DNA from 2 places in the Streptomyces sp. T028 genome. Region 2 is predicted to be linked to the other one. Evidence: riboswitches for the same ligand, from Rfam matches in the RefSeq annotation. Region 2 holds a riboswitch; the other holds the start of a gene.
The links. Region 2 has a riboswitch for cyclic di-AMP ahead of ACLZN2_RS17030 (M23 family metallopeptidase). Riboswitches for the same ligand answer to the same signal wherever they lie in the genome.
Positions count from the first base shown of each region.

Region 1: another riboswitch for cyclic di-AMP. It lies ahead of ACLZN2_RS35680 (NlpC/P60 family protein); the one in region 2 lies ahead of ACLZN2_RS17030 (M23 family metallopeptidase).

Region 1 is NZ_JBLRVZ010000041.1:39,271-45,615, reverse strand. Features, by position in the region: gene ACLZN2_RS35690 (M23 family metallopeptidase) at 1-312, shown strand, start outside; gene pcrA (DNA helicase PcrA) at 388-2,883, opposite strand; cyclic di-AMP (ydaO/yuaA leader) riboswitch at 3,116-3,289, shown strand; gene ACLZN2_RS35680 (NlpC/P60 family protein) at 3,297-4,469, shown strand; gene ACLZN2_RS35675 (tellurite resistance/C4-dicarboxylate transporter family protein) at 4,567-5,583, shown strand; gene ACLZN2_RS35670 (hypothetical protein) at 5,561-5,914, opposite strand.
Region 2 is NZ_JBLRVZ010000016.1:106,653-112,997, forward strand. Features, by position in the region: gene ACLZN2_RS17015 (GNAT family N-acetyltransferase) at 1-337, opposite strand, end outside; gene ACLZN2_RS17020 (HPr family phosphocarrier protein) at 531-812, shown strand; gene ACLZN2_RS17025 (GntR family transcriptional regulator) at 1,075-1,770, opposite strand; gene ACLZN2_RS17030 (M23 family metallopeptidase) at 1,990-2,733, opposite strand; cyclic di-AMP (ydaO/yuaA leader) riboswitch at 2,745-2,907, opposite strand; gene ACLZN2_RS17035 (M16 family metallopeptidase) at 3,123-4,511, opposite strand; gene ACLZN2_RS17040 (M16 family metallopeptidase) at 4,508-5,857, opposite strand; gene ACLZN2_RS17045 (DNA gyrase/topoisomerase IV subunit A) at 6,125-6,345, shown strand, end outside.

The DNA.
Region 1 (6,345 bases), on a different contig from region 2:
ATCGACTTCCCGGTCTCCTACGGCACGACCGTTATGGCGGCGACCGATGGCACCGTACGGACGCAGTGGAACAGCGCCTACGGCAACATGATGATCGTGACGGCGAAGGACGGCACGGAGACCTGGTACTGCCACCTCTCCAGCTACCGTGTCGCCTCCGGTACGACGGTGAAGGCCGGCGACCCGATCGCGTACTCCGGGAATTCCGGCAACTCCACCGGCCCGCACCTGCACTTCGAGGTCCGGCCGGCCGGCGGTTCGGCCATAGACCCGCTGCCGTGGCTGCGCAGCCACGGGCTCGACCCGACGTAGAGCCCCCGTCGCCTTGGTGTGAGCCCCCGCTGTGGAAGCGGGGGCTCACTCATGCCCATCTGAGCTGCGGCTGCCTTACAGCTTCTCGACCGGCGCGTACCGCAGCAGCAGCCGCTTGGGCTTGCTGTCGCCGAAGTCGATCGTCGCCTCCGCGTTCGCGCCCGTGCCCTTCACGCCGACGACCGTGCCGAGTCCGAACTGGTCGTGGGTGACACGGTCGCCGACGGCCAGGGCCACCACCGGCTTCTCCGCCGCGCCCCGGCGTGTCGCGAACCCGGAGGCACCGGCGGCCGTGGAGCGCGAGCGCGTCGAGGACAGGGAGGCCGCCACCCCGGACACCGGACCGGAGGACACGGGCGCGGTCGCCCCCGTCCGCTTCCAGTCCACATGAGTCGCCGGGATCTCCTCCAGGAACCGCGACGGCGGGTTGTACGACGGCTGCCCCCAGGCGCTGCGCAGCGAGGACCGCGTGAGGTAGAGCCGCTCACGCGCGCGCGTGATGCCGACGTAGGCCAGGCGGCGCTCCTCCTCCAGCTCCTTGGTCTGGCCGAGGGCGCGCATGTGCGGGAACACGCCGTCCTCCATGCCGGTGAGGAAGACGACCGGGAACTCCAGGCCCTTGGCGGTGTGCAGGGTCATCAGAGTGATGACGCCGGAGCCGTCCTCGTCCTCGTCGGGGATCTGGTCGGAGTCGGCGACGAGCGCGACCCGCTCCAGGAAGTCGGCGAGACCGCCGGTGGCCGCGCCCTCACCCTCGGCCTGCTCCTGCTCGAACTCCAGGGCCACGGCGGCGAGTTCCTGGAGGTTCTCGATACGGGTCTCGTCCTGCGGGTCGGTTGAGGCCTGCAACTCGGCGAGGTAGCCGGTGCGTTCGAGCACCGCCTCCAGGACGGTCGCGGGGCCCGCGCCGGACTCGACGATCGTCCGGAGCTCCTCCATCAGCACGTTGAACCGCTTCACGGCGTTGGTCGACCGCGCGGCCATGCCGTAGGCCTCGTCGACGCGCTTGAGCGCCTGCGGGAAGCTGATCTTCTCCCGCTGGGACAGGGCGTCGATCATCGCCTCGGCGCGCTCGCCGATGCCGCGCTTGGGCACGTTGAGGATGCGGCGCAGCGGGACCGAGTCCTCCGGGTTGGCGAGGACACGCAGGTAGGCCAGGACGTCCCGGACCTCCTTGCGCTCGTAGAAGCGGACGCCGCCGACGACCTTGTAGGGCAGGCCGACGCGGATGAAGACCTCTTCGAAGACACGGGACTGGGCGTTGGTGCGGTAGAAGACCGCGACGTCGCCGGCCTTGGCGTCGCCCGCGTCGGTGAGGCGGTCTATCTCGTCGGCGACGAACTGTGCCTCGTCGTGCTCGGTGTCGGCGACATAGCCGGTGATGCGCGCACCCGCGCCCGCGTTGGTCCACAGGTTCTTGGGGCGGCGGGACTCGTTGCGCTCGATGACCGCGTTGGCGGCGGAGAGGATCGTCTGCGTGGAGCGGTAGTTCTGCTCCAACAGGATCGTCGTCGCGTCCGGGTAGTCCTCCTCGAACTGGAGGATGTTGCGGATCGTCGCGCCCCGGAAGGCGTAGATCGACTGGTCGGCGTCACCGACGACGCAGAGCTCTGCGGGCGGGACGTCGTACTCGCCGGGGGGTACGTCGACCGGGTGCTCGGAGGTGCCGACCAGCTCCCTGACCAGGGCGTACTGGGCGTGGTTGGTGTCCTGGTACTCGTCGACGAGCACATGACGGAAGCGGCGGCGGTAGTGCTCGGCCACATCGGGGAAGGCGCGCAGCAGGTTGACCGTCGTCATGATCAGGTCGTCGAAGTCGAGGGCGTTGGCCTCGCGCAGCCGCGACTGGTACATCGCGTAGGCCTGGGCGAGGGTCTTCTCGAAGCCGTCGCCGGCCTGGGCGGCGAAGTCCTCCTCGTCGATCAGCTCGTTCTTCAGGTTGCTGATCTTGGCGCTGAAGGACTTCGGCGGGAAGCGCTTGGGGTCGAGGTCAAGATCACGGCAGACCAGGGCCATGAGCCGCTTGGAGTCGGCTGCGTCGTAGATCGAGAACGACGACGTGAAGCCGAGCTTCTTGCTCTCGCGGCGCAGGATGCGCACGCACGCGCTGTGGAAGGTCATCACCCACATCGCGTTCGCGCGCGGGCCGACGAGCTGCTCGACGCGCTCCTTCATCTCGCCCGCGGCCTTGTTGGTGAAGGTGATCGCGAGGATCTGGCCCGCATGCACGTTGCGCTCGGCGAGGAGGTGGGCGATGCGGTGGGTGAGCACACGGGTCTTGCCGGAGCCGGCGCCGGCGACGATGAGCAGAGGGGTGCCGGCGTGGACGACGGCCGCGCGCTGGTTGTCGTTGAGTCCCTCCAGGAGGGCGGCCGCGTCGAGCGCGGGGCGGGCGGCGCCGTCGCGGTAGTACACGTCCCGGTCCGGGGGCGCGTCGAACTTCCCGCCGAACAGATCGTCCGGAAGCGGCTCCGGAACGTGATCGTCCTCGGGCGGCGGCGGGGGTTCCTCCTCATGGCCGGCGGGGGCCTGGAGGTTCGCCAGGAAGCTGTCGTCAAAGAGGCTGCTCATCGCTCTCCGAGTCTAGGGCGCCCCACTGACAACGCGGGGCCGTCCCCCGAACATCTCCGCTCCTCACCTTCCGAGGCGGCGCTATCACAGCACGTGATCCCATGTCTCGGCTTTGCGCAAGATAACAAAAATGTATCGGGCATATCGCCCATCAACCTTCACAGGGGCCACACGAGTTGGCTACCGTGCCGGGCAGGCCACGCGGATCCCCACCGGCGAACCTCGCCGGGCCGTACGGCCTCCGCCGAGTCCGGTGTGCCCCCTGCGCGGCAGCCGGAGCCGGGGACCCACCGAGACCCCGGGGTGAATCGGCCCGACTCCCGACGGGAGGCGGCCGTAGGGCGCCCTTCCGAACCATCCGCCCGAACCCGACAGCTAACCCGGTAGGCGGACGATGGAAGGAGTCGCCTCTCTTGGCGTCGCAGCACCGCAAGCCGCGCTTTTCGGGCACCCGCGTGGCAGGCATACGCACGCCCGCCCTGGCCACCGCCGCCCTCACGTCCGTGGCCCTGCTCTCCCAGACGGCTAACGCCGCCCCGGCCGACGACGGCAAGCCGAGCCTGGAGGAGGTCGAGAAGAAGGTCGACGACCTCTACCGCCAGGCGGAGTCGGCGACCGAGAAGTACAACGCCGCCAAGGAGAAGACGACCAAGCAGCGCAAGCGGGTCGACGGTCTCCTCGATGACGTCGCGAAGCGCACCCAGAAGCTCAACGAGGCGCGGGAGGAGCTCGGTTCCTTCGCCGCCGCCCAGTACCGCACCGGTGCCTCCGCGCCCGACACGGCGACCTTCCTGCTGGCGGACTCCCCGCAGGACTACTTCGACCAGACGCAGCTGATGGGTCGGATGACCGACCGTCAGAAGGGCGCGGTCGACGACTACGTCACCGAGCAGTCGGCGACGATGAAGAAGCGGCAGGAGGCCGCCGAGAGCCTCGCGACGCTCACCGACGCCCAGAGCGACCTGAAGACCGCCAAGGCCACCGTCCAGAAGAAACTCGGCGATGCCCGCGAGCTGCTGGCGCAGCTGACGGCCGAGGAGAAGGCGCGGCTGGCGGCCATCGAGAAGCAGAAGCAGGAGGAGGCCGCGCGCAAGGCGGCCGAGCTGGCCCAGCAGCAGGCGGCGGAACAGGCCGCCCAGCAGGACGCCGGCACGTCCTCCTCCGGGTCGTCCGACTCCTCCTCGTCCTCGTCATCCTCGTCGTCCTCGTCCACGGACTCCTCGTACGCCACCAAGGCCGAGAAGGCGCTCGCCTTCGCCCGCGCACAGATCGGCAAGCCGTACGTCTGGGGCGCCACCGGCCCCGACTCCTACGACTGCTCCGGTCTGACCCAGGCCGCCTGGAAGGCCGCCGGAGTCTCCCTCCCGCGCACCACCTACGACCAGGTGAACGCGGGCACCACCGTCTCCCTCGCCGACGCCCAGCCCGGTGACCTGGTCTTCTTCTACGACGACGTCAGCCACGTCGGCATCTACATCGGCAACGGCATGATGATCCACGCCCCGAAGCCGGGCGCGTACGTCCGCGAGGAGTCCATCTACTATGACGGCGAGTCGGGCATCCACAGCGTGGTCCGCCCGGCCTGAGGCACGTTTGGGTACAGGCACGCGCGCGTAGGCCGTTTTTTGCCTCTACGCGCGTGTGCCGCCGCGTGAGCCGCTTCGCATCCCTAGCATCGGCTTCATGCCCGGCACCTCCTCCCCGCGCGCCTGGTGGGCGCGGCGTCCGCCGGCGGCCGGGGCCGCCGTTCTGGCCACCGGCATCCTGTCGGTCGGACTGCGCCTGGCGGGACACGAGGTGCTCTCCCATGCCACGCTGGCGCTGGCCGGCACAGCCTGGGTGATGCTGGCCGCGGACTTCGTCGTACGGCTGCTGCGGGAGCGCCGGCGCCGGCTGGCGGAGGATGGCACGCCGGGCGGGCTGACGGCCGTGGCCGCCACGGCCGTGCTCGGCACGGGCGTCTCGGAGCTCGGCCGGCAGAACTGGGCCTGGGCGCTGCTGGCCCTGTCCGCCCTGCTGTGGCCAGTGCTGATGACGGCTGTCGTACGGCATGTCGTACGGCATGTCATGAGCCATCAGGCCCGCCGGATGCCCGGGGACGTGTTCCTTTGCTGTGTGGCCACCCAGGCGCTCGCGGTGCTGGGCGCGACCCTGGGGAAGGCGGAGACGCTCGCCTGGCCGGCGCACACCGCGCTCGTGCTGTTCTGGCTCGGCCTGGTGCTCTACGCGGTCATGTTCGCCCTGTTCGACTGGCGGCAGGTGACCGAGGGCGCCGGGGACCAGTGGGTCGCCGGCGGGGCGCTCGCCGTCTCGGCGCTCGCGGGGGCGAGGCTCATCGACGCCGATCACGGGCTGTACCTGTGGAACGCCGACGACCGGGGCGTCCTGCGCGGGATGACCAACGCCCTGCTCGTGCTCGCCCTGTGCTGGTACGTCGTCCTGCTCGCCGCCGAGCTGCTCCGGCCACGGCTGCGCTACGACATGCGGCGATGGGCGACTGTGTTTCCAATGGGGATGACGGCGGTGGCGATGCAGTCCGTCGCCACCGCCACCGACCTCCCGGGCCTGAAGGGGCCCGGGGAGGTGTTGTTGTGGGTGGCGGTGGCGGTGTGGCTGGCGGTCGCCGTGGCGGCCCTGCGCGCCGGGTTCGCCGGGTGGGCCGGGTCCGCGGGGTCCGTCACGTCCAGAGGACCGCGATGAAGATGTTCGCCACGGTCAGCAGCCCGACCAGGCCGAACAGGGGCTTCTCCACCTTCTCGTCGTCCCGCTTCACATAGACCAGGCCGAGGATCACGACGAGCAGCGCCAGCTTCACCCCGATCTTGATGTTGTTGACGGGCTGGTCGTCGGCCTGGTTGAGGCCGACCAGGATCACGCCGGTGAGCAGCATGGTCGCCGCGCCGTGCAGCATCGCGGGGACGAAACGGGCCGTGCCCTGGCCCATGGCCTTCATCTGCGTGAGGAAGCCGCCCAGGAGCGCGGCGATGCCGATGATGTGCAGGCCGACGAAGAGATGGATGAGTACGTCCATGAGGCCGGATGCTAATCAGCCCGGCACACGCCACCCGACACCGGCCCTCCCCATGTGACCGGGCCTGTATTGATGCGCCCCATAGCATCCCCCCGCACCGAGGTGTCCTGGAACCGCCGCATCGATCACCGCACCGCGCGAACCCGACGCCCCCACCCCGGACGCCCGGACAGAAACGATCACGCGGCGGTCTGCTCAGGCCTTTTCCGTACATCGCGTTACCAACCCGACACAGACGGGCCTAGCGTCCTCCCCCAGGTGACCGGCTCCCCACCGCCGCCCAGGCCAGGGGCGGCAGTCGGCCACCACCGCCGAGAAGGTCCGGCGGCGTCCCGCTCCCCCTGTGCGGGCCGCCGTCGGACACGTCAGCCGCTCCCTCGGTCGTCCGTCCGCTCCCCCGACGGCCGATGGAGCTCCTGACAGCCACCGGT
Region 2 (6,345 bases):
CGGCCTCGTCGGCGGGCGCGGAGGCGGCCATACCGTCGGCACCAATGCGGTCATAGCGTACGGTTGCGATGAACTCGCCGCCGACCGTGGCCGCGAGTCCCACCCTGTCCACAAAGTCGTGGTGCGTGAAGCGGTGGACGTCCTTCGCGGACAGTCGCGGGTAGGGCGCGAAGAAGCGGTAGTACTTCGACTCGTCCGAGACCTGCTCGTAGAAGCTGACCAGGCGCTCGGCGTCATCGACGGTGATGGGGCGGATGCGCGCGGTGCCGCCGTCGCGCAGCACCACGTCGGCTTCCCAGTGGGCGGGGTACTCGTGCCGGTCCGAGGCGCTCTGCATGGGGCCCAGAGTACGGCTCGCGTACGACAACGGCGCGAGGCAGTCTGTGGAGGACGGAAGCAGGATCGAGGCCGCGATCCGGCGACCGCCAGAGGAACGGGACGTTCGGCCCGTTCCTCACCGGCTTCACGTGTGGAACACTGGTCTAGACAACACCGGTCTAGACAACCTGAGAACCGAAGGGCAGCAACACATGGCTGAGCGCCGCGTCAACGTCGGCTGGGCCGAGGGCCTCCACGCCCGCCCCGCTTCCATCTTCGTCCGAGCCGCCACGGCCGCAGGCGTCCCGGTGACGATCTCCAAGGCCGACGGCACCCCCGTCAACGCGGCCTCCATGCTGGCCGTCCTCGGCCTCGGCGCGAAGGGGGGCGAGGAGATCGTCCTCGCCTCCGACGCCGAGGGCGCGGACATCGCCCTGGACCGGCTGGCGAAGCTGGTCGCCGAGGGTCTCGAGGAGCTCCCCGAGACCGTCTGAGTCACACGCGGGGCCGCGTCACCCTCGGGGTGGCGCGGCCCCGCCGTTTTTTCACGCCTGATTCAGCGCTGGCTTCCGCGCTCACTTCCACGCTCGCTCCGCGGCTGCTCCGCGGCTGCTCCGCGACATTACCGGCGGCATAACCGGAAACCCGGGGCCGGGCACACCGAATGCGCGCCACCGAGAATTCCGGGCGCGCACGGAAAAGGGCAGCGGAAATACCTCTCCGCCGAATATCTCTTCTTTGTATACGGCTCCCGTGTTAATGACGCAGACCCGTCATGTTTACGGGAGGTTGCGAAGTCCTCACACGGTCGGCGCGGTCCGCGCCGCCGACGAAACGCAGCCGGTGGGCGGCGCTCGCGCGCTCGGTGTGCAGCGCCGTGACCGTCCGCGCCCGCTCCTGGTCGCCCCGCGCCACCGCGTCCACGATCGCGCCGTGCTCCGCCCAGGACTCCACGGGGTTGGCGGGCGCCTCCACCGCGTACATCCAGGCGATCTTGTGGCGCAGCTGGGTGAGCATGGACGTCAGGGCGTGGCTTCCGGAGGCCTGGGCGAGCGTCTCGTGGAACCAGCCGCCCAGGGAGCGCAGATCCTCGCTGTTGCCCCTCCTGGCCCGCTCCTGGCCCAGCCGGACGAGTCCGCGCAGCACCTTCAGGTGGGCCTCGGTGCGCCGCTGGGCGGCCCGGGCGGCACCGAGCGGCTCCAGGAGCATGCGCATCTCCAGCAGGTCGGCCGCCTCCTGCTCGGTCGGTTCCGCGACACACGCGCCCGCGTGCCGCCGGGTCACGACGAAGCCCTCGGCCTCCAGGGTGCGCAGTGCCTCCCGGACGGGGACCCGGGAAACGCCGTAGCGGCGGGCGAGGAGTTCCTCGGTGAGGCGGCCGCCGCGCTCGTAGACACCGGCGACGATGTCGTCCCGGATGGCCGTGCACACCGAGTGCGCCGGAATACGCATACCGACCTCCGCCTTAATCCCCGTGAAACGTCGCCGAGCGCCGCCGATTGACGTGTGTTCCGTGACTCTATTGCAATGAGCCGGAATTTCCGACGGCGGGCCGGAATCCAGGGATATTTTTTGGACAGCGAGGTGCCGAAAACGGCGAAAGCCCCGGCCGCGTGGGCCGGGGCTCGGGACGGGCCGTCGCCGGGTGCCGTCAGACGTCGCCGGGTGCCGTCAGATGGTGACGCCGTGCTGGCGGAGGTAGGCGAGCGGGTCGATGTCGGAGCCGTACTCCGCCGTCGTACGGGCCTCGAAGTGCAGATGCGCGCCGGTGACGTTGCCGGTCGCGCCAGACAGGCCGATCTGCTGCCCAGGGGTGACCTGCTGGCCCACCGAGACGCCGATGGAGGACAGGTGGCCGTACTGGGTGTACGTGCCGTCGTTCATCTTGATGACGACCTGGTTGCCGTACGACCCGCCCCAGCCCGCCTCGACGACGGTGCCCAGGCCGACCGCGTGCACGGACGTGCCGCTGGCGGCGTGGAAGTCGATGCCGGTGTGACTGCCGGAGGACCACAGGGAGCTGCTCGCGTGATAGCCGGTGGAGACGTAGGAGCCGGTGATCGGCAGCACGAAGGCGTTCAGACGCTTGCGCTCGGCCTCGCGGGCGGCACGCACGCGTGCCTCGCGCTCCTCCGCGGCCTTCTTGGCGGCGGCCTCACGCGCGGCCTCCTCGAAGGCGGCCTTCTTCTGCAGGGCGACCTGGTCGTCGACCTGGTCGGCGACGGCCTCACCAGCGGCGACGACGGGGATCAGCCCGGTCTGCTCGGGGGTCGGCTCCGCGGCGAGAGCCGGGGTGGAGGCGACGGTGGCCATGACACCGGTGGTGGTCAGCGCCGCGAAACCCGCCGCGCGGACGGAGGTGCGCTGCATCCGGCTGGGCCGGCGATGCTTCCCGGTGGCGCAGGTGTACGCCAAGACGAGCGGTCCTTTCCTTCCTTCTCGCCTACCGGGTTAGCTGACGGGTTCGGAGCAGGAAGGTCTCCTACGGACCCCCTCGCTCACGCGCGGGCGCCCGATTCACCCCAGGGACTGATATGGGTCCCCGGCTCCCCTGGCTCGCGCCGTACGGGGACTCGGCGATGACTGTCCGGTGCCGCGGATGCGGCGCACTGCCTGACGAACAGCCGGGCCGACGGTATGCGGGACCGTTATCAATCCTCAAACGGATCACGGCTTTTGTAGCGCACGCCACACGGCAGACAGGCAACCTCCGCCCCAATTCGGACATCCTGCGGCCCCCGGTACAGCCCCCGGGAGGACACCTCTGTCACCCGGGGCCGCAACACGTCCGTGCCTCCCGGCGCCTACTCGGCGGCGACGACGGTCACTTCGCCGATGCCGAGCGCCTCCACGGGCTCCTTGATCTGAGCGGCGTCACCGACGAGGACGGTCACCAGACGGTCCACCGGGAAGGCGCTCACGGCCGCCGCGGTGGCCTCGACCGTGCCGGTCGCGGCGAGCTGCTGGTACAGCGTGGCCTGGTAGTCGTCGGGCAGGGATTGCTCGACCTGGTCGGCCAGCGTGCTCGCGACGGCCGCCGCGGTCTCGTACTTCAGCGGCGCCACACCCACCAGGTTCTGCACGGCGACGTCGCGCTCGGCGTCGGTCAGGCCCTCGGCGGCGAGGGTGCGCAGCACCTTCCACAGGTCGTCCAGGGCAGGACCGGTGTTCGGTGTGTCGACGGAGCCGCTGATGGCGAGCATCGCCGCGCCCGAGCCGTCGGGGGCGGAGCGCAGGACCTGCCCGAACGCGCGCACCCCGTACGTGTAGCCCTTCTCCTCGCGCAGGACGCGGTCCAGGCGGGAGGTGAGAGTGCCGCCGAGGCAGTACGTGCCGAGGACCTGGGCGGCCCACACGCGCGCGTGCCGGTCGGCGCCGATCCGGCCGATGAGCAGCTGCGTCTGGACGGCTCCGGGGCGGTCCACGATGACGACGCGGCCGGTGTCGTCGGCGGTCACCGGCGGCACGGGCCGCTGCTGGGCCGGGGTGCCCGTCCAGGCGCCCAGGGTCTCTCCGAGGAGCGCGGCCAGGTCGACGCCCGTGAGGTCGCCGACAACCACCGCCGTGGACGTGGCCGGCCGGACGTGCCGCTCGTAGAAGGCCCGCACGGCGGCGGAGTCGATCTTCTCGACGGTCTCCGCGGTGCCCTGGCGGGGCCGCGACATGCGCGCGGTCGCCGGGAACAGCTCCTTGGAGAGCTCCTTGGCGGCGCGGCGGGAGGGGTTGGCCAGCTCGTGCGGGATCTCGTCCAGACGGTTGTGGACGAGGCGCTCGACCTCGCTGTCGGCGAAGGCGGGCGCGCGCAGGGCGTCGGCGAGCAGGCCGAGCGCCTTGGGCAGCCGGGAGGCGGGCACCTCCAGGCTGAGCCGGACGCCGGGGTGGTCGGCGTGCGCGTCGAGGGTGGCGCCGCAGCGCTCCAGCTCGGCGGCGAACTCCTCGGCGGAGTGCTGGTCGGTGCCCTCGGAGAACGCGCGCGCCATGATCGTGGCGACGCCGTCCAGGCCGGCCGGTTCGGCGTCCAGGGGCGCGTCGAGGAGGACCTCGACGGCGACGACCTGCTGGCCGGGGCGGTGGCAGTGCAGGACGGTCAGGCCGTTGTCCAGCGTGCCGCGTTCGGGCGCCGGGAACGCCCACGGCCTGGCCTCGCCCGCCCGGGGCTGGGGGTGGAAGTCCATCGTGGCGAGCTCCGTCACTGGGCCGCCTCCTCGTTCTCGTCCTGGTCGGCGGGGGCTTCGGGGGCGGTCGGCTCGTAGACGAGGACCGCGCGGTTGTCGGGGCGCAGGCGGGCCTTGGCGACCTCCCGCACCTCCTCGGACGTGATGTCCAGGACGCGCTGGACGGCGGTGAGGGCGAGCTGCGGGTCGCCGAACAGGACGGCGAACCGGCACAGTTCGTCGGCGCGGCCCGCGACGGTGCCGAGCCGGTCGAGCCACTCGCGCTCCAACTGGGCCTGGGCGCGCTCCATTTCCTCGGCCGTGGGGCCCTCCTCGGCGAACCGGGCGAGCTCCTCGTCGATGGCGGCCTCGATGACGGGCACCTCGACGTCCCCGGACGTCTTCACGTCCAGCCAGCCCAGGGAGGGCGCCCCGGCGAGCCGCAGCAGCCCGAAGCCGGCGGCGACGGCCGTACGGTCACGGCGCACCAGCCGGTTGTACAGACGGGAGGACTCGCCGCCGCCCAGCACGGTGAGCGCCAGGTCGACCGCGTCGCACGCGCGCGTGCCGTCGTTCGGCAGGCGGTAGGCGGCCATCAGGGCGCGGGCCGGAACCTCCTCCTCGACGACCTCGCGCAGCTGGTCGCCGATGACGTCGGGCAGGGTGCCGTCGCGCGGCTCGGGCTTGCCGTCGTGCGAGGCGATGGAGCCGAAGTACTTCTCGATCCAGGCGAGGGTCTGCTCGGGGTCGATGTCGCCGACGACGGACAGGACGGCGTTGTTGGGCGCGTAGTACGTGCGGAAGAACGCGCGCGCGTCCTCCAGGGTGGCCGCGTCCAGGTCGGCCATCGAGCCGATCGGCGTGTGGTGGTAGGGGTGGCCGTCCGGGTAGGCGAGGGCGGTCAGCTTCTCGAAGGCGGTGCCGTAGGGCACGTTGTCGTAGCGCTGGCGGCGTTCGTTCTTCACGACGTCGCGCTGGTTCTCCATGGACTCGTCGTCCAGGGCGGCGAGCAGGGAGCCCATGCGGTCGGCCTCCAGCCAGAGGGCGAGCTCCAGCTGGTGGGCGGGCATGGTCTCGAAGTAGTTGGTGCGCTCGAAGCTGGTGGTGCCGTTGAGGGAGCCGCCGGCGCCCTGGACCAGCTCGAAGTGGCCGTTGCCCTTGACCTGGGCGGAGCCCTGGAACATGAGGTGCTCGAAAAGGTGAGCCAGGCCGGTACGGCCCTTGACTTCGTGACGGGAGCCGACGTCGTACCAGAGGCACACCGCCGCGACGGGGGTCAGGTGGTCCTCGGAGAGCACCACGCGAAGGCCGTTGGCCAGGCGGTGCTCGGTCGCTGTCAGGCCCCCGGTGCCTGCCTGGTCTGTGGCCGTGTGACCCATGGGCATGTACGTCCTTCCGATCGCGGACGCGGTCGTGGAAACCGCGCGTTTCCTGCCGGTCCTGTCACTGTATGCAAGCGTGCGGTGGGTCGGCGAAGTTCCCGGACGACGTACGCCGAGAGCGAGAATCCGGGGCGCCGGGCCGGAACGGACATGACGTACCCTGCGGGCAATCACGAGAGGGCTTAAGTCCTGGGCCCGTCTTGTCAGTGCCACGGTCCACAATGGACCGCGTCAGATTCCGTCACACGCCTCAGCAAGGAGCCGGCAGCGATGGCCCGCCGCAGCACGAAGACCCCGCCGCCCGACGACTCGTACGAGGAGCGGATCCTCGACATCGACGTCGTCGACGAGATGCAGGGCTCCTTCCTGGAGTACGCGTACTCGGTCATCTACTCCCGAGCCCTGCCCGACGCCCGCGACGGCCTCAAGCCGGTGCACCGCCGGATCGTCTACCAGATGAACGAGATGGGCCTGCGCCCCGACCGCGGCTA